DNA from 3 places in the Streptomyces sp. JH002 genome. Region 3 is predicted to be linked to each of the others. Evidence: predicted binding sites of a transcription regulator. Region 3 holds the regulator's gene; each other region holds the start of a gene.
The links. The regulator HrcA, encoded in region 3, represses chaperone genes, less so after heat shock. The targets are predictions, from matches to a motif close to TTNGCACTCNGNNNNNCNGAGTGCNAA.
Positions count from the first base shown of each region.

Region 1 (6,458 bases), 2.0 Mb from region 3:
CGAGGGCGAGCGCGGTGCCGCCCGCAGCGCCCGTGAGACGCAGGCCAAGGAGGTGTGCATGCGCTGCCCGGTGCGCTCGGAGTGCGCCGCGCACGCGCTGGCCGTCCGCGAGCCGTACGGCGTGTGGGGCGGACTGACCGAGGACGAGCGCGAGGAGTTGATGGGGCGGGCCCGCCGGGGCCTCGTCGACGCGAGCACGCCAACCCGCCGGGACTGAGCGGAGGCGACCGACTACCGTCTCCGCTTATGACAACTGCATTGGTGACGGGAGCCACCGCCGGGATCGGGGCCGCCTTCGCACGGCGGCTGGCGCGCGACGGCCACAATCTGGTGCTGGTGGCACGGGACGCGCAGCGGCTGCGGAGCACGGCGGCGGAGCTGCACGATCTGCACGGGATCGAGGCGGCCGTGCTGGTCGCCGACCTGGCCGAGGACGAGGGGATCGAGGCGGTCGAGGAACGGCTGGGCGACCGCCGCCACCCTGTGGACCTGCTGGTCAACAACGCCGGCTTCGGCCTCAAGGGGGTCTATCCGGAGGTCCCCATGGCGGACGAGCTGCGGATGCTGAAGGTGCACTGCGAGGCGGTGCTGCGGCTGACGACGGCGGCGGTCACCACCATGCGGCTGCGGCGGCGCGGCGGGGTGGTGAACGTGGCGTCGGTGGCGGCGTTCGTGCCGCGCGGCACGTACGGGGCGTCCAAGGCGTGGGTCGTCCAGTTCACCCAGGGCGCGGCCCGGGACATGGCGGGCAGCGGGGTGCGGCTGATGGCGCTGTGCCCGGGGTTCGTGCGCACCGAGTTCCACCAGCGGGCGCGGATGGGCACGACGGCCATTCCGGAGTGGATGTGGCTGGACGCCGACAAGGTGGTGGACGCGGGGCTGCGGGACCTGGCCCGGGGCCGCACGGTCTCGATCCCCGATCCCCGCTACAAGGCCCTGATGGGCGCGGCCAAGCTGGTGCCGCGCGGGGCGCTGGGCGGGATCACGGGCCGGGCGGGGCGGAAGTACGGGCCGCGGCGGGAGGGCCCGGATACCCCCGGGGCGTAGGAGGAAATGACCATCCTCCCGGTTTTACGCTGGCAGTGTGAAGTGAATGCACTCTCCCGAGGGAATCCACCCATGACATTCGTGCAGGTAATTGATCTCAAAACCACACGGGTCGGTGAGATGAACCGCCTGATGGATCGCTGGACCGAGGCGACCCGCGGGAAGCGAACGGCCACTCACTCGATCGTCGGCAAGGACCGGTCGGATTCCACTCACGTCGTGGAGATCGTGGAGTTTCCCTCGTACGAGGAGGCGATGAGGAATTCGAAGCTCCCGGAGACCGACCGGATATTCAAGGAGATGATGGAACTGTGCGACGACGTCCCGCGCTTCACCGACCTGGACGTCGTCCGCGACGAGCAGCTCAACAAGCGAGCGGTACGCGCCTTCTTCGAGACCGTGATCAATGACCGGAGACTGGAGGCGGCGGACGGGTTCATGAGCCCGGACTACGCCGACCACGACCCGGGCAATCCGGCCGATCCCCACGGGCTGCGGGAGTTCAAGGAGCAGGTGGGCATGTACATGAGCGCCTTCGAGCCGGTGATCGTCATCGAGAACCAGATCGCGGAAGGGGATCTGGTGACGACCCGGTGGACGGTGACAGGCACCCACTCCGGTGAGTACCTGGGGCTCGAACCCACGGGCCGGGCGCTGACCATCACCGGCCACACCACTTTCCGTTTCGCGGACGGGAAGATCGCCGAGGGCTGGTGGAACTGGGACCAGCTCGGTGTGATGAGCCAGCTCGGCCTGGTCGAGACCTAGCCGGTCGGGACCTGGCCGGTCGCGACCTGGCGAGCCGTATCGGGCGCGCCGCCGCTGTCACGGGAGAAGGCCCCCACCCCGCCCGGAAACGGGCGAGCCGGGGGCCTTCCGTACGCACTGGTACCGGTGCCGGTGTCAGTGGCTGTGGCCGTGACCGCCGCCGGCGGCCTCGGGCTCCTCTTCCTTCTTCTCCACCACGAGGGTCTCGGTGGTGAGCAGCAGGGAGGCGATGGAGGCGGCGTTCTCCAGCGCGGAGCGGGTGACCTTGACCGGGTCGATGACGCCGGCCTTCACCAGGTCGCCGTACTCGCCGGTGGCGGCGTTGAAGCCCTCACCCTTGTCCAGGTCTGCGACCTTGGAGGTGATGACGTAGCCCTCCAGGCCGGCGTTCTCGGCGATCCAGCGCAGCGGCTCGACGACGGCGCGGCGGACGACGGCGACACCGGTGGCCTCGTCGCCCTCCTTGCCCAGGCCGCCTTCCAGCACCTTGGCGGCGTGCACCAGCGAGGCGCCACCACCGGGGACGATGCCCTCCTCGACCGCGGCGCGGGTCGCGGAGATGGCGTCCTCCAGACGGTGCTTCTTCTCCTTGAGCTCCACCTCGGTGGCGGCACCGACGCGGATCACGCACACGCCGCCGGCGAGCTTGGCGAGGCGCTCCTGGAGCTTCTCGCGGTCCCAGTCGGAGTCGGTGGACTCGATCTCGGCCTTGATCTGGTTGACGCGGCCGGTGACGTCGGCGGTGTCGCCGGCGCCGTCCACGACGGTGGTGTCGTCCTTGGTGATGGTGACCCGGCGGGCGGTGCCGAGCACGTCGAGCCCGGCCTGCTCCAGCTTGAGGCCGACCTCCTCGGAGATCACGGTCGCGTTGGTGAGGGTGGCGATGTCACCGAGCATGGCCTTGCGGCGGTCACCGAAGCCGGGCGCCTTGACGGCGACCGCGTTGAAGGTGCCGCGGATCTTGTTGACGACGAGGGTGGAGAGCGCCTCGCCCTCCACGTCCTCGGCGATGATCAGCAGCGGCTTGGAGGCCCCGCCGGCCTGCATGATCTTCTCCAGCAGCGGGAGCAGGTCCTGGATGGAGGAGATCTTGCCCTGGTGGATCAGGATGTACGGGTCGTCGAGGACGGCCTCCATACGCTCCTGGTCGGTGACGAAGTACGGGGAGAGGTAGCCCTTGTCGAAGGCCATGCCCTCGGTGAAGTCCAGCTCCAGGCCGAAGGTCTGGGACTCCTCGACGGTGATGACACCGTCCTTGCCGACCTTGTCCATCGCCTGCGCGATGAGCTCGCCGACCTGCTTGTCCTGGGCGGACAGCGCGGCGACGGCGGCGATGTCCTCCTTGGAGTCGATCGGGCGCGCGGTGGCCAGCAGGTCGTCCGAGATGGCGCGGACCGCGGCGTCGATGCCCTTCTTCAGGGCGGCCGGGGAGGCACCCGCGGCGACGTTGCGCAGACCCTCGCGGACCAGCGCCTGGGCCAGGACGGTGGCGGTGGTGGTGCCGTCACCCGCGATGTCGTTGGTCTTGGTCGCCACCTCCTTCACCAGCTGGGCGCCGAGGTTCTCGTAGGGGTCCTCGATCTCCACCTCACGGGCGATGGTGACGCCGTCGTTGGTGATGGTCGGGGCGCCGAACTTCTTGTCGATGACCACGTTGCGGCCCTTGGGGCCGATGGTCACCTTCACCGCGTCGGCGAGCTGGTTGACACCGCGCTCGAGGGCGCGCCGGGCGTCCTCGTCGAACTTCAGGATCTTCGCCATGACGTGCGTATCCCTCGTAAAAGTGTGTGGAAGCTGGAAAGCCGGAGCGAGCTGGCTGGCTCAGCTCGGACGAAAAGGCAGCCGCGCCCCTCACTTCCCGGCTTGTCGATGACGGGGAGCCGGGGCGCGGCCGGGTGAAGCGAAGCGCTGGGGCTTACTTCTCGATGATGGCGAGCACATCGCGGGCGGAGAGCACCAGGTACTCCTCGCCGTTGTACTTCACCTCGGTGCCGCCGTACTTGCTGTACAGCACGATGTCGCCGACCTTGACGTCGAGCGGCAGGCGGTCGCCGTTCTCGAAGCGGCCCGGGCCCACGGCGAGGACGGTGCCCTCCTGGGGCTTCTCCTTCGCGGTGTCCGGGATGACCAGGCCGGAGGCCGTGGTCTGCTCGGCATCGAGCGGCTGGACGACGATGCGGTCCTCGAGCGGCTTGATGGCAACCTTGGAACTGGTGGTGGCGGTCACGTCCGACCTCCCCCTTCGGAGAGCTCTTGAGGGTCTGCTGTCTTGTGATAGCGCCCTGGAGGACCCGTCGTCGCGGGTGCCGGATCCGCCCGTCGCGCATGCTGGCACTCGCCGGTGGAGAGTGCCAGTCTTGAGAGTAGGCGGCGATTAGCACTCAGTCAACCAGAGTGCCAACACGCGCCCCCGCCGCGTCCCGTGGACGTCCCCCGTGACCGGCTCAGAGATAGTCCTCCAGGCGGGCGACGGCGAAACCCTGGGAGGTGGCGGTGTCCAGGACGCGGCGGATCATGTCGGGCATCGTGCCCGACCATTCCGAGCTGCCGCGGAAGTGGGTGAGGATGATGTCCCCGGGGTGGAACTCCCGGTCGGGGCGGCCCCATTCGATGCGGTCGGGGAAGGCTTCCTCGGCCCACAGCGGGACCACCTCCACGCCGCAGGAGGCCGCCGCGCGCAGCGTCTCGCGGTCGTAGGCACCGTAGGGCGGGCGGAACATCGTGGGGCGGGTGCCCATCTCTTCTTCCAGGGTGTCCTGCTGGTCGCAGATCTCCTCGCGCTGGCCGGCCGCCGAGAGCTTGGGCAGTTCGCGGTGGTTGACGGTGTGGTTGTGGATGCCCCAGCCGTCGTCCCGCGCCTCGCGGAAGTAGTCGTAGTCGTCCCGGGCCACGTAGTCGGAGAGGAAGGCGCTGACGGGGACGCCGAGCTCGCGGAGCATCTCCAGCAGGCCGGGGTCCTTGTGGGCGCCGTCGTCGATGGTGAGGAAGACGACCTTGTCGTCAGTGGGCACCCGGGTGATGACGGCGGGCAGGCCCTCGCCGGTGATGTGTCCCGGCTCCGTGACGGGTTCGGTCTTCTTCGCGGGCGGGGCCGGCGGGCGCAGCGGCGCCTTGCGCAGGCCCCAGCCCTTGGCGGCGGCGAGCCGCTCGGTCTCGGCCTTCAGCAGGCCCTCGGCGTAGGCGGCGAGCGCGTCGGCGGCGGTGCGGGCCTGGGCGCGCTGCGGCGTGCCCAGGGCGGCGACCGGAGCGGCGGCGTCCGTGCCGGAGGAGGCGGCGGTGGTGGCGGTGCCACAGGACAGGAGGGTGAGTCCGAGTATGGCCAGGCCGGTTCCGGTGGCCCCGGTCCAGAAAAAAGACTTTTGTCTTACTTGTCTGATAATCCTCATGGAGCGGATGCTGGCACCGGCCGCCAGGGACACGCGGCACGACCTTCCGGCCCGCCAGGGAGAATGACCCACGTGGCCGCACCCGATTCCTCCGCCCGATCGACCTTCGACGCCCTGCTGAGCAGCGAGGGCCGGCAGTTGCTGGCCGAACTGCGGGACTTCGACCCGGCGGACGAGCTGACCCTCGCCACCCGGCTGCGCCGCGACCACCCCGCCGGGCTGGTGTCCGCCGCGCTCGGCCAGGCCCGGCTGCGGCAGCGCGCGGTGGCGAAGTTCGGGGCCGCCGACGCGGCCCGCATGTACTTCACGCCCAACGGCGTGGAACAGGCCACCCGGACCACCGTCGCGGCCTGGCGGGCCCGGCGCATGGCGGGCCTGGGCATCCGCCGGGTGGCCGATCTGTGCTGCGGCATCGGCGGCGACGCGATCGCGCTGGCCCGGGAGGGCATCGCGGTCCTCGCCGTCGACCGCGACCCGCTGACCTGCGCCGTGGCCCAGGCCAACGCCGAGGCGCTGGGCCTGGAGGGACTCATCGAGGTGCGCCGCGGCGATGTCACCGAGGTGGACACCAGCGGGTACGACGCGGTGTTCCTCGACCCGGCCCGGCGCGGCGGCCGCGGCCGGATCTTCGACCCCGAGGCGTACTCACCGCCGCTGTCCTGGGCGATCGCGGCGGCCGGCGCCGCCCCGTACGCCGCGGTGAAGATCGCCCCCGGCATCCCGCACGAGGCGATCCCGGAGCAGGCCGAGGCGGAGTGGGTCTCGGACCGCGGAGAGGTCAAGGAGGCGGTGCTGTGGTTCGGCACCGGCGGGGCCGGCGTACGCCGCGCCACCCTGCTGCCGGCCGGGGACACCCTCACCGGCGACACCGGCCAGGCCCCGGCGGGGGCGCCGGGGCGCTATCTGTACGAGCCGGACGGGGCGGTGATCCGCGCCCATCTGGTGGCGGAGGCGGCCCGGCGGCTCGGCGGCAGGCTCCTGGACCCCACCATCGCGTACATCACGACGGACGAGCCGGCCAAGGGCGCCGGGCCGGACGCGGCGGGCTCCCCGTACGCGAGCGGGTACGAGATCGACGAGGTGCTGCCGTTCCACGTGAAGCGGCTGCGGGCGCTGCTGCGCGAGCGCGGGGTGGGGACGGTCACCATCAAGAAGCGTGGCTCCGCGATCGACCCGGACGAGCTGCGCAAGCGCCTCAAGCCCAGCGGCCCGGGTCAGGCCACGGTCGTCGTCACCCGGCTGGCCGGCGCCCCGGTC
Region 1 is NZ_CP087989.1:2,565,927-2,572,384, forward strand. It holds gene H7827_RS11430 (WhiB family transcriptional regulator) at 1-217, shown strand, start outside; gene H7827_RS11435 (SDR family NAD(P)-dependent oxidoreductase) at 247-1,047, shown strand; gene H7827_RS11440 (ester cyclase) at 1,120-1,815, shown strand; gene groL (chaperonin GroEL) at 1,951-3,576, opposite strand; gene groES (co-chaperone GroES) at 3,731-4,042, opposite strand; gene H7827_RS11455 (polysaccharide deacetylase family protein) at 4,260-5,201, opposite strand; gene H7827_RS11460 (THUMP-like domain-containing protein) at 5,265-6,458, shown strand, end outside; gene H7827_RS11465 (MarR family winged helix-turn-helix transcriptional regulator) at 6,457-6,458, opposite strand, start outside.
Region 1: the regulator HrcA is predicted to act here: its motif matches at 4,190-4,216, upstream of groES (co-chaperone GroES).

Region 2 (6,458 bases), 1.9 Mb from region 3:
GTGGAGTACGCGCGGGCCCAGGGGGCGCTGACCATCGGCCTGTCGTGCAACGCCCGGTCGCCGCTGGCGGCGGCCGCCGAACACGGCATCGAGGTCGTGGTGGGCCCCGAGCTGATCTCGGGATCGACCCGGCTGAAGGCGGGCACGGCACAGAAGCTGGTGCTGAACATGATCTCGACCATCAGCATGATCCGGCTCGGCAAGACCTACGGCAATCTGATGGTGGACGTCCGCGCCTCCAACGAGAAGCTGCGGGCCCGCTCGCGCCGCATCGTGCACCTGGCCACCGGGGCCCCGGACCCGGTGATCGAGTCGGCGCTGCGGGCGACCGACGGCGAGGTGAAGAACGCCATCCTCACCATCCTCGGCAAGGTGGACGCGCCCACGGCCGGGCGGCTGCTGACGGAGTCCCACGGCCACCTGCGGGCGGCCCTGACGGCGGCGTCGGCCGGGAGCTGACGCCCGAGGGCGGCACCCGGGACCTGGTGGTCCCCGGTGCCGCCCTCGTCGCTACGGCAGGCTGGGCCGGTCGGCCCGGGCAGGACTCAGAAGTCCATGCCGCCCATGCCACCGGTCGGGTCGCCGGCCGGAGCCGCCGACTTCTCCGGCTTGTCCGCGATGACGGCCTCGGTGGTGAGGAACAGCGCCGCGATGGAGGCGGCGTTCTGCAGCGCGGAACGGGTGACCTTGGTGGGGTCGGGGATCCCGGCGGCCAGCAGGTCGACGTACTCGCCGGTCGCGGCGTTCAGGCCGTGACCCTGCGGCAGGTTGCGGACCTTCTCGACCACGACGCCGCCCTCAAGGCCGGCGTTGACCGCGATCTGCTTCAGCGGGGCCTCCAGGGCGAGCTTGACGGCGGCGGCACCGGTCGCCTCGTCACCCTCCAGGTCCAGCTTGTCCAGCGCGGAGGCGGCCTGGAGCAGGGCCACGCCACCGCCGGCGACGATGCCCTCCTCGACGGCGGCCTTCGCGTTGCGCACCGCGTCCTCGATGCGGTGCTTGCGCTCCTTCAGCTCCACCTCGGTGGCGGCACCGGCCTTGATGACGGCCACGCCGCCGGCCAGCTTCGCGAGGCGCTCCTGGAGCTTCTCGCGGTCGTAGTCCGAGTCGGAGTTCTCGATCTCGGCACGGATCTGGTTGACGCGGCCCTGGACCTGGTCGCTGTCACCGGCACCGTCGACGATGGTGGTCTCGTCCTTGGTGATGACGACCTTGCGCGCACGGCCCAGCAGGTCGAGGCCCGCGGTCTCCAGCTTGAGGCCGACCTCCTCGGAGATGACCTGGCCACCGGTGAGGATGGCGATGTCGGTCAGCATGGCCTTGCGGCGGTCACCGAAGCCGGGCGCCTTGACGGCGACGGACTTGAAGGTGCCACGGATCTTGTTGACGACCAGCGTGGACAGGGCCTCGCCCTCGACGTCCTCGGCGATGATCAGCAGCGGCTTGCCGGCCTGCATGACCTTCTCCAGCAGCGGAAGGAGGTCCTTCACGTTGCCGATCTTCGAGTTGACGATGAGGATGTAGGGGTCCTCGAGCTCGGCCTCCATCCGCTCCATGTCGGTGGCGAAGTAGGCGGAGATGTAGCCCTTGTCGAAGCGCATGCCCTCGGTGAGCTCAAGCTCGAGCCCGAAGGTCTGCGACTCCTCGACGGTGATGACGCCTTCCTTGCCGACCTTGTCCATGGCCTCGGCGATCAGCTCACCGATCTGGGTGTCGCCGGCGGAGATGGAGGCGGTGGAGGCGATCTGCTCCTTGGTCTCGACCTCCTTGGCCTGGCCGAGCAGCGCCTCGGAGACCTTCTCGACGGCGGCCTCGATGCCCCGCTTCAGGGCCATCGGGTTGGCGCCGGCGGCGACGTTGCGCAGCCCTTCGCGGACCAGGGCCTGAGCCAGCACGGTGGCGGTGGTCGTACCGTCACCCGCGACGTCGTCGGTCTTCTTGGCGACCTCCTTGACCAGCTCGGCGCCGATCTTCTCGTAGGAGTCCTCCAGCTCGATCTCCTTGGCGATCGAGACACCGTCGTTGGTGATGGTGGGGGCGCCCCACTTCTTCTCCAGAACGACGTTGCGGCCCTTGGGACCGAGCGTGACCTTGACGGCGTCGGCGAGCTGGTTCATCCCGCGCTCAAGGCCGCGCCGCGCCTCCTCGTTGAACGCGATGATCTTGGCCATGTGAAGGGGTCCTCCCATATACAGGGGTGGATGCTCCAGGACCGCGCCGGCGCCCGCGACGGACGGCCGTACGCCCTGCGGTTCCTTGCCCCGCCTGGCTCACGACCTCACCGAACCGGTCTCTGCTGTCACTCTCACCCTCAGAGTGCTAACGCCATGATTAGCACTCTCACCCCGAGAGTGCAAGCGGTTCGCCCGCAGGGCGTCGTCGAGGGGTGACGGGCAGACACCAGCCCCCCTCACGTTGTCGCAGGTGAGATGGGGGGCGCACGCGCCGGGGCCCGCATCCCCGCGCTGGTGTGCGCTGGATGCGGGCCCCGGTTCGCCGGCTGCGGTGGTAGTACGGTCGGCGGTTCAGGCGGTCACCCGGACCATGTCGGCCTGAGGACCCTTCTGTCCCTGCGAGATCTCGAACTCGACCCGCTGCCCCTCTTCCAGGGTGCGGTATCCGTCCATCTGAATCGCGCTGTAGTGGACGAACACGTCCGCACCACCGTCTACCGCGATGAAGCCGTATCCCTTCTCCGCGTTGAACCACTTGACGGTGCCCTGAGCCATTCCAAACTCCCCATGTTGCTGGCCCTTTCACGGAACCGCACTTCGCGGGCCCGGGTCAGACCGGAACGCGTCGACCGCCGCTGAATGTATCTGGACGGACGCCCTGTGCAACAGGCCATTGAGCGGAGAATTATTGGAGCGCCCAAACGGGCAAATTGCGCAAAACAGAGGAAAGATGAATGTTTCTCGCGCGCCTTATTGCGCAGATCCGGCAATTGGTGCAGTGAATTGCCGCGCGTTTCCGCCGAGAAGTGTCGTGAATTCATATGCGGTCGGCATCGGACGGGCCGGCCCCGCGCGGGACTCACTCTATCGCCCCGGAAACGCCCAACCGCCCCGAAGCGGACAGCTTCGGGGCGGCTGTTGAAGATGTGATCAAGTGTAGACCTGACCGTGCGGGGCCAGGCCGGGCCGACCGGTCGTCAGCAGCCCCCGGCCACCGCCGGGATGATGGAGACGCCCGCTCCGTCCGGGGTCGGGGTGTCCAGGCCCTCGGCGAAGCGCACGTCGTCGTCATTGACGTAGACATTCACGAAACGGCGCAGCTTGCCCTGGTCGTCGAGCACCCGGGCGGCGATTCCCTGGTGGTTCTTCTCCAGGTCGGCGAGGACGTCGCGCAGCGTTCCGCCGTCGGCGGTCACCTCGGAACGTCCGCCGGTGTAGGTGCGCAGGATGGTCGGGATTCGGACAGTCACACTCATGCGAGGCCGGCCTCTCGGAAAGCGTCCAGATTCGGACGGATGATGGCGGTGGGACCGGTGGTCGCCGCCACCGCGTCCAGGGTCTTCAGGCCGTCGCCGGTATTCAGTACGACCGTCGTCAGTTCCGGGTCCAGCTGCCCGGTCTCGATCAGCTTGCGGGTGACGCCCACCGTCACCCCGCCCGCCGTTTCGGCGAAAATGCCCTCGGTGCGGGCGAGCAGCTTGATGGCGTCCACGATCTGCGCGTCGTTCACGTCCTCGACCGCGCCACCGGTGCGGCGGGCGATGTCCAGGACGTAGGGGCCGTCGGCCGGATTGCCGATCGCCAGGGACTTGGCGATGGTGTCCGGCTTCACCGGCCGCACCACGTCGTGCCCAGCCTTGAACGCCTGGGAGACCGGCGAGCAGCCCTCGGCCTGGGCACCGAAGATCTTGTAGGGCCGGTCCTCGACCAGACCGGTCGCGATCAGCTCCTTGAGCCCCTTGTCGATCTTGGTGAGCTGGGATCCGGAGGCGATCGGGATCACCAGCTGGTCGGGGATGCGCCAGCCCAGCTGTTCGGCGATCTCGAAGGCCAGGGTCTTGGAGCCCTCGCCGTAGTAGGGGCGCAGATTGACGTTGACGAATCCCCAGCCCTCACCGGCGGGGTCGCCGATCAGCTCGCTGCAGAAACGGTTCACGTCGTCGTAGGTGCCCTCGATGCCCACCAGCTCGCCGCCGTAGACGGCGGCCATCACGATCTTGCCCTGCTCGAGGTCGTGCGGGATGAACACGCAGGAGCGGAATCCGGCCCTGGCCGCCGCGGCGCCGACCGCGCCCGCCAGGTTGCCGGTGGAGGAGCAGGACAGCGTGGTGAAGCCGAAGGCGCGGGCCGCCTCCACGGCGTTGGCGACCACCCGGTCCTTGAAGGAGTGGGTGGGATTGCCCGAGTCGTCCTTCACGTACAGCTCGCCGCCGTGACCCAGCGCGGCGGCCAGCCGGTCGGCCTTGACCAGGGGGGTGTCGCCGGGGTTCAGATTGGGCTTGGAGGCGACATCGGCCGGCACCGGCAGCAGCGGGGCGTAGCGCCAGATGCTGTGCGGTCCGGCCTCGATGGCGGCCCGTAGCGCTTCGGGGTCACCGGTGGGCAGATCGTACGCGATTTCGAGAGGACCGAAACATGCCTCGCAGGCGAAGATCGGGCTGAGAGGGAAACGCTCCCCGCACTCCCGACAGGAGAGCGCGACGGCGGGCCCGAGATCGACGGCGGAGCCGCCGGGGGGCGTGGTGGAGGTGTGCGAGGTGAGCACAGGCATGGGTACGAGGCCCTTCTCCTCATCTTCCCCGTGACGGATTTCGCCACAGGACGGAATTGGCACCTTCCCCACCGGGAGCCTCGCATCGTCACGAGACCGGCGGAAGGGTTGCCGGGGCTTCAACGGGCCGTTCCCTCTGCCCCTCTGGATGAGCTGTATTCAGTTGACCGCGCAGCGTCTCCGATATGCGGAGGACACCTGCACTGCCCGAGACTGTAACGGACGCCCCGGACAATGGCTCGTGCCGTCCGATCCGCGAGACGAACAGGAGACAGACATATTCCCGCCCGAACTGGGCACCACCGATGAGGGCCATAACCGCCCATTGCTGACAGATCCCACAGACAAGACTTACCTGACCTACCCGACTTATATGGTCGAAGCGAACAGGAGCGACATTCGTGCTGGAAGAGGCTGAGGAGTGGCTGAGCCGCCGGTCCTGGACTGCCGCTGACCGCTCGCTGCGACGGTTGCTGGACGCGAAAGCCGCGGCCGGCCCGGCGGGCAGCGTCAGTGTCGTGCTTCCCGCGCTGAACGAGGAAGCGACCGTCGGCACCATCGTGGAAGCGCTGCGCCGCGACCTGATGGAAACCGTGCCCCTGATCGACGAGCTGATGGTGGTGGACTCCGGATCCACCGACCGCACCGGAGAGGTCGCCGCCGCGGCGGGCGCCAAGGTCGTCCACCGCGACGAGATCCTGCCCAGAATGCCCACCGTCCCCGGCAAGGGGGAGGTGCTGTGGCGCTCCCTCATGGCCACCAGCGGCGAGATCATCTGTTATGTCGACGCCGACCTGCGGGAGTTCGACTCCTGCTTCGTCTCCGGCATCCTCGGGCCACTGCTCACCGAGCCCGATGTGCACCTGGTCAAGGCCATGTACGACCGCCCGCTGGGCGACGCCCCCTCCGGCGCCCACCAGGGCGGCCGGGTCACCGAGCTGGTGGCCCGCCCGCTGCTCAACCTGCACTGGCCGCAACTGGCCGGTGTCGTCCAGCCGCTGGGCGGCGAGTACGCGGCGCGGCGCTCCCTGCTGGAGCAACTGCCCTTCCCCGTCGGGTACGGCGTCGAACTCGGCCTGCTCGTCGACACCCTGCACCTGGCCGGACTGGACGCGGTCGGCCAGGTGGATGTCGGGGTGCGCAAGCACCGTCACCAGGACGGCCAGGCCCTGGGCCGGATGGCGGCCGCGATCATGCGCACCGCGCAGAGCCGGCTGCCGGGCAACGGACCCGTTCCCGTGCAGCAGGGCATGATGCAGTTCGAACGGCTGGCGGAGGGCGGCTTCTCACCGCTGACCCACACCATCCACACCGAGGAACGCCCCCCGATGTCCACCATCCCCGAGTACGCCGCCCGCCAGGCGGCGTAGCCCGAGCTTTCCGGCCGGCCCCGGCCCGTGCCGCACCCCCTCACCGGGGTGCGGCACCCGGGAGGCGGGGACGGGACACGCCAGGGTGACCGGACGCACGTTTGTACCCGGCCACGGGTGGCTAGGGTCGGGACATGGGCGTTGCAGAGGTCTCCGAGGCTCCTCCGGTCCTGGTCGCGTCCAATCGCGGCCCCGTCAGCTACACGCTCGCGGACGACGGCACGCTCACCGCCCGGCGCGGCGGCGGCGGGATGGTCTCCGGCCTTTCCGCCCTGGGCTCGGCGGCCGGCACCTGGGTGTGCGCGGCGCTGGGCCCCGGCGACCGCGAGGCCGCCGCCCGCGCGGGCACCGGCACCCTGGAGA
Region 2 is NZ_CP087989.1:2,708,779-2,715,236, forward strand. It holds gene murQ (N-acetylmuramic acid 6-phosphate etherase) at 1-459, shown strand, start outside; gene groL (chaperonin GroEL) at 546-2,171, opposite strand; gene H7827_RS12175 (cold-shock protein) at 2,526-2,729, opposite strand; gene H7827_RS12180 (MoaD/ThiS family protein) at 3,152-3,430, opposite strand; gene thrC (threonine synthase) at 3,427-4,725, opposite strand; SAM riboswitch class I at 4,742-4,880, opposite strand; gene H7827_RS12190 (glucosyl-3-phosphoglycerate synthase) at 5,127-6,095, shown strand; gene H7827_RS12195 (alpha,alpha-trehalose-phosphate synthase (UDP-forming)) at 6,230-6,458, shown strand, end outside.
Region 2: the regulator HrcA is predicted to act here: its motif matches at 2,297-2,323, upstream of groL (chaperonin GroEL).

Region 3 (6,458 bases):
TGTGGGTGCGCTCCAGGATGTTCAGCACGTGGGGGCTGGCGCTCTGCATGCCGAAGGAGATCCGGTTGAAGCCGGCCGCGCGCAGTTCCGCCAGGTAGGCGGGGTCCACCGAGTCCGGGTTGGCCTCGGTGGTCACCTCGGCGTCCGGCGCCAGTCCGAACTCCTCGCGCACGGCGCCCAGCATCGCGCCGAGATCGGCGGCCGGCAGCAGGGTGGGGGTGCCGCCGCCGACGAAGACCGTCGACACCGGGCGCGGGTCGTCGCCCAGTACCTTGCGGGCCAGCCGGATCTCCTCGGCGAGGGTCGCCGCGTAGTTCTCCCGGGAGGCGATCGCCCCGTCCGCGCCGCGCAGCTCGGCGGCCGTGTAGGTGTTGAAGTCGCAGTAGCCGCAGCGGGTGGCGCAGTACGGCACGTGCAGGTAGAACGCGAGCGGCCGGCCGGCGGCCCCGGTCAGGGCGGCGGCGGGCAGCGAGCCGTCCTCGGGGACGGGCTCGCCATCGGGCAGGACGGAGGGCATGCCCTCCATTGTCCGGCATCCGTGCTCAGGGCACCGGGCCGCCCACCGTGACGTGGTCGATCAGGTGTTCCACCGGGCCCAGCAGGGTGGGGTCCAGGTCGCGGAAGCTGTGCACCTTCCCCAGGATGTGCTGCCAGGCGGCGCCGGTGTTGGCCGGCCAGCCCAGGGCGCGGCACACCCCCGTCTTCCAGTCCTGGCCGCGCGGCACCCGCGGCCAGGCGGCGATGCCCACCGAGGACGGCTTGACCGCCTCCCAGATGTCGATGAACGGGTGGCCCACGATCAGCACGTTCGGGTCCGTCACCCCGGCCGCGATCCGGGACTCCTTGGACCCCGGCACCAGATGGTCCACCAGCACCCCGAGCCGGGCGTCGGCACTCGGCCCGAACTCCTTCACGATCGCCGGGAGGTCGTCGATGCCCTCCAGATACTCGACGACCACCCCCTCGATCCGCAGGTCATCGCCCCAGACCTTCTCCACCAGCTCCGCGTCGTGGCGCCCCTCCACATAGATGCGCCCGGCGCGCGCCACCCGGGCCCGTGCCCCGGGGACCGCCACCGAGCCGGAGGCGGTCCGCGCCGGCCCCGACGGGGGACGGGAGCCGGCCGGCCTGGGCAGGGTCAGCGTCACCGGATTGCCCTCCAGCAGGAAGCCGCGCGGTTCCAGCGGGAACACCCGCCGCTTGCCGAACCGGTCCTCCAGCGTCACCGTCGGACCCTGCGCCGTCTTCTCGCAGCGGATCACCGCCCCGCAGTACCCGGTGCCGGCCTCCTCCACCACGAGACCGGGCTCGGCCGGCACCTCGGGCACGGGGGCGGACCGCTTCCACGGCGGGGTCAGGTCGGGGCCGTACTCTCTGCTGCGCATGGCCGTCATTGTGCCCCGGCGCGTGCGGCGAGAAAGGCGCGCTGGGCGCGTACGAACGCGGCGTCCACCACCGCGCCGTGCCCCGGGACGTAGCGGGCCCGCGGGCCGCCCAGCTCCAGCAGCCGGTCCAGCGCGGCGGGCCAGGCGGCCGGGTCGGCGTCGGGCCCGGCCTGCGGCTCGCCCGACTCCTCGACCAGGTCGCCGCAGAAGACGATGTCGTCCACCTTCACCACCACGTCGTGGGGGGTGTGCGCGGGGCCCAGCCGCGCCACCGACACGGTGCGCCCGCCCCCCAGGTACAGAGAGAGCCGCGATTCCACCGGCTGGGCCCGTACCCCCGCCAGCGCCGCCGCGCCCTTCGCCGCCTCCGCCTCCGGCATCCCGTGCCGTACCGCGTCCGCCGCCAGCTCCGCCGGATCGCCCAGCTCCCCGTACACCCGTGCCCCGGGGTAACCGCCGGCCCCGAGGACGTGATCGAAGTGCGGATGGGTCAGCACCACCCAGCGCACCGGCAGTCCCAGCAGGCCGCGCAGCTCCGCCCGGATCGCCCCGGCCGCGTCCGGGGAGGGGCCCGCGTCCACCAGCAGCACCCCGCGCGCGCCCGCGATCGCGCCCACCGTCTCGTCCCAGCCGGGCAGCCGGATCCGCAGTACGCCCGGGGCAAGCTCTTCCCAAGAGGTCTCCACAGTGCGAAGTTAACGTCACGGAGCGGGGCATGCTCTGCCTTACGGGGCTCCTCCCGCGATACCGTCGGGCGGTCGCGCTTTCCCTGGCCTTGCTACCCGGCCGTACACTGGTCCAGGGATTGGCACTCGGAGTGGATGAGTGCCAGGACGGTACTGACGGGAATGCGGCCGGACGGGAGGTGTCGCTGCATGCTCAGTGAACGCAGACTGGAAGTGCTGCGGGCCATCGTCCAGGACTATGTCGGCACCGAGGAGCCGGTGGGTTCCAAGGCGCTGACGGAGCGGCACAACCTCCAGGTGTCCCCGGCGACGGTGCGCAACGACATGGCGGCGCTGGAGGAGGAGGGCTACATCGCCCAGCCCCACACCAGCGCCGGACGGGTGCCCACCGACAAGGGCTACCGGCTGTTCGTCGACAAGCTCGCCGACGTCAAGCCGCTGACCACCGCCGAGCGGCGCGCCATCTCCAGCTTCCTGGAGGGCGCCGTCGACCTCGACGACGTCGTGGGCCGTACGGTGCGGCTGCTGGCCACGCTCACCCGGCAGGTCGCCGTGGTGCAGTACCCCTCGCTGAGCCGCTCCACGGTGCGGCACGTCGAACTGCTCTCGCTGGCCCCGGCCCGGGTGATGCTGGTGCTGATCACCGACACCGGGCGGGTCGAGCAGCGCATGGTGGACTGCCCGGCGCCGTTCGGGGAGACCTCGCTGGCCGATCTGCGGGCCCGGCTGAACAGCCGGATCGTGGGCGAGCGCTTCGCCGAGGTGCCCCGGCTGGTGCAGGACCTGCCCGAGTCCTTCGACAGTGAGGACCGGGGCACGGTGTCCACGGTGCTGTCCACCCTGCTGGAAACCCTGGTCGAGGAGACCGAGGAACGGCTGGTCATCGGCGGCACCGCCAATCTGACCCGGTTCGGCCAGGACTTCCCGCTGACGATCCGGCCGGTGCTGGAGGCGCTGGAGGAGCACGTGGTGCTGCTCCGGCTGCTCGGCGAGGCCAAGGACACGGGTATGACCGTCCGCATCGGGCATGAGAACGCTCATGAGGGGCTGACCTCCACATCGGTCGTGGCGGTCGGCTACGGTTCCGGTAACGAGGCGGTCGCGAAACTCGGCGTGGTCGGACCGACCCGCATGGACTACCCCGGAACGATGGGAGCGGTGCGCGCAGTGGCACGGTACGTCGGACAGATCCTCGCGGAGAATTAGGTGGCGACGGACTACTACGCGATCCTGGGCGTGCAGCGTGATGCCTCACAGGACGAGATCAAGAAGGCCTTCCGCAGACTGGCGAGGGAGCTGCACCCGGATGTGAATCCGGACCCCAAGACCCAGGAGCGGTTCAAGGAGATCAACACCGCCTACGAGGTGCTCTCCGACCCGCAGAAGAAACAGATGTACGACCTCGGCGGGGACCCGATGGGTCCCGGCGGCGGGGCGGGCGCTGCGGGATTCGGCGGGGCGGCCGGGTTCGGGAACTTCTCGGACATCATGGACGCCTTCTTCGGCACCGCCCAGCAGCGGGGCCCGAAGTCGCGCACCCGGCGCGGCCAGGACGCCATGATCCGGCTGGAGATCGACCTCAAGGAGGCGGCCTTCGGCACGACCAAGGAGATCCAGGTCGACACCGCCACCGTGTGCAACACGTGCAACGGTGAGGGCGCCGCGCCCGGTACCTCCGCGCAGACGTGTGACATGTGCCGGGGCCGGGGCGAGGTCTCGCAGGTCACCCGCTCCTTCCTGGGGCAGGTCATGACCTCGCGGCCGTGCCCGCAGTGCCAGGGCTTCGGCACGGTCGTCCCGACCCCGTGCCCCGAGTGCGCGGGCGACGGCCGGGTACGGTCGCGGCGTACGCTCACGGTGAAGATCCCGGCCGGTGTCGACAACGGCACCCGCATCCAGCTGGCGGGCGAGGGCGAGGTCGGCCCCGGTGGCGGACCGGCCGGCGACCTGTACGTGGAGATCCGCGAGAGCGCGCATCCGGTCTTCCAGCGGCGCGGTGACGATCTGCACTGCACGGTCACCATCCCGATGACGGCGGCGTCGCTCGGCACCAAGGTGCCGCTGGAGACGCTGGACGGCACGGAGGAGGTCGACATCCGGCCCGGGACGCAGTCCGGCCAGTCGATCCCGCTGCACGGCCGGGGTGTGACGCATCTGCGCAGCAACGGGCGCGGTGATCTGGTGGTCCATGTCGAGGTGCAGACTCCGTCGAAGCTCGACCCCGAGCAGGAGGAGCTGCTGCGGCGGCTGGCGAAGCTCCGGGGTGAGGAGCGGCCGCTCGGTCAGTTTCAGCCGGGGCAGCAGGGACTCTTCTCGCGGCTGAAGGACGCCTTCAACGGCCGTTCCTGAGAAAGGCGTTACGGAAGAACGATGACGGCTCCGGTCTTTGTGACGGACGGACCGCTGGCGGGGGCCCGGGCGGGTTCCTCGCTGACCCTGGACGGCGCCGAGGGCCGGCACGCGGTGTCGGTGCGGCGGCTGCGGGTGGGCGAGGAGGTCGTCCTCACCGACGGCGCGGGCACCGGCGCCGCCGGCTCGGTCGCCGCCGTCGAGGGCAAGGACCGGCTGGTGGTGACGGTGGACGCGGTCCGCTCCGAGCCGCCGGCCGCCCCCCGGATCACAGTGGTGCAGGCCCTGCCGAAGGGCGACCGCGGCGAAGTGGCCGTGGAGACCATGACCGAGACGGGCGTGGACGCGATCGTGCCCTGGGCCGCCGCCCGCTGCATCACGCAGTGGAAGGGCGAGCGTGGGGCGAAGTCCCTGGGCAAGTGGCGGGCGACCGCCCGCGAGGCCGCCAAGCAGTCCCGGCGGCTGTGGATCCCGGAGGTCGGCGAGCCGATGGGGACCGCGGCGGTGGCGAAGCTGCTGGCGGGCGCGGCGTTCGCCGGGGTGCTGCACGAGTCGGGCACCGAACCCCTGGCCGCCGTGCCGCTGCCTCCCGAGGGGGACATCGTCCTGGTGGTGGGTCCCGAGGGCGGGGTCGCGCCGCAGGAGCTGGAGGCGTTCGCGGCGGCCGGGGCGCGGCCGTACCGGCTGGGGCCGACCGTGCTGCGCACCTCCACGGCCGGGACGGCGGCGGCGGCGCTGCTGCTGACCAGGACCGGCCGCTGGGGCTGAATCCTCTTCACACGCCGGAGGCCGCCGTCCTTCTCGGGACGGCGGCCTCCGGCGTGCGTACGGGTGCGTGTCAGTCCTCCGGGTGCTCCGGGTGCTCCGGGTGCCGGACCAGCTTGACGACGGCGCCGATCAGGCCGCCCCAGACGATGATCATCGCGACGGTCATCATGATGATGGCTCCGGTGCTCATCGCGGATCCCCCTTCGTCAGCAGGTCATGGTCGTCGGTGAGAGCCGGGCTCGGCCGCCGCCACGGGATGAGGGAGAGCACGATGCCGACGACGAGTGCCGCCAGGGCCACTCCCCAGCCCGCGTAGAGCAGGAACGAGGTGGGGAGCTCGCCGTAGTTCTCCTGGAACTCGTGCACCAGGCTGTCGATCATCATCCAGCCGAGCACCACGGGGGTGACGACGCCCAGGCAGATCTTCCACCAGCGGCCCAGCAGGATGGAGGAGGTGCCGTCCGCGTTCCGCTGGAGGGCGGGAAGCCTGCGGCTGATCCAGCTCACCATGATCAGCAGCACCAGAGCGGCCAGCGCGATGCCGTACTGGTTGATGAAGTGATCGGCGGCGTCCAGGAAGTACAGGCCCCCGTTGGTGGAGAACAGGGCGATCGACACCACGCCGGTGGCGCCGCCGACCACGAGCACCGACCGCGTGCGGCTGATCCCGGTGCGGTCCTCCACCGCAGCGACGATCACCTGGACGATGCTGATGAGCGAGGTCAGTCCGGCGATCACCAGCGAGCCGAAGAACAGCACGCCGAACGCCTGGCCGAACCACATCTCGGAGATCACCTGCGGGAAGGCGATGAAGGCCAGTCCGACGCCTTGGCTGGCCACCTCGTTGACTCCGACGCCCGACTGGGCCGCCATGAAGCCGAGCGTCGCGAAGACGCCGATGCCGGCCAGGATCTCGAAGGAGCTGTTGGCGAAGCCGGCCACCATCGCGGACCCGGTGAGGTCGGAGCGGCGGTTGAGGTACGAGGCGTAGGTGATCATGATGCCGAAGCCGATGGACAGCGAGAAGAAGATCTGTCCGTAGGCGGCGACCCAGACACTGCCGTTGGTGAGGGCTCCCCAGTCGGGTGCGAACAGGGCGTTCAGCCCGTCCGCGGCGCCCTCCAGCGTCACGGCACGGATCACCAGCACGACGAAGAAGGCCACCAGCAGCGGGATGAAGATCTTGTTGGCCCGTTCGATCCCGCGCCGGACCCCGAGGGCCAGGATGATCAGCGCGATGATCCAGATGCCGATCAGCGGGACGGCCACC
Region 3 is NZ_CP087989.1:4,613,073-4,619,530, forward strand. It holds gene hemW (radical SAM family heme chaperone HemW) at 1-526, opposite strand, end outside; gene H7827_RS21080 (DUF3097 domain-containing protein) at 543-1,385, opposite strand; gene H7827_RS21085 (MBL fold metallo-hydrolase) at 1,391-2,071, opposite strand; gene hrcA (heat-inducible transcriptional repressor HrcA) at 2,261-3,277, shown strand; gene dnaJ (molecular chaperone DnaJ) at 3,278-4,420, shown strand; gene H7827_RS21100 (16S rRNA (uracil(1498)-N(3))-methyltransferase) at 4,442-5,188, shown strand; gene H7827_RS21105 (methionine/alanine import family NSS transporter small subunit) at 5,259-5,378, opposite strand; gene H7827_RS21110 (sodium-dependent transporter) at 5,375-6,458, opposite strand, start outside.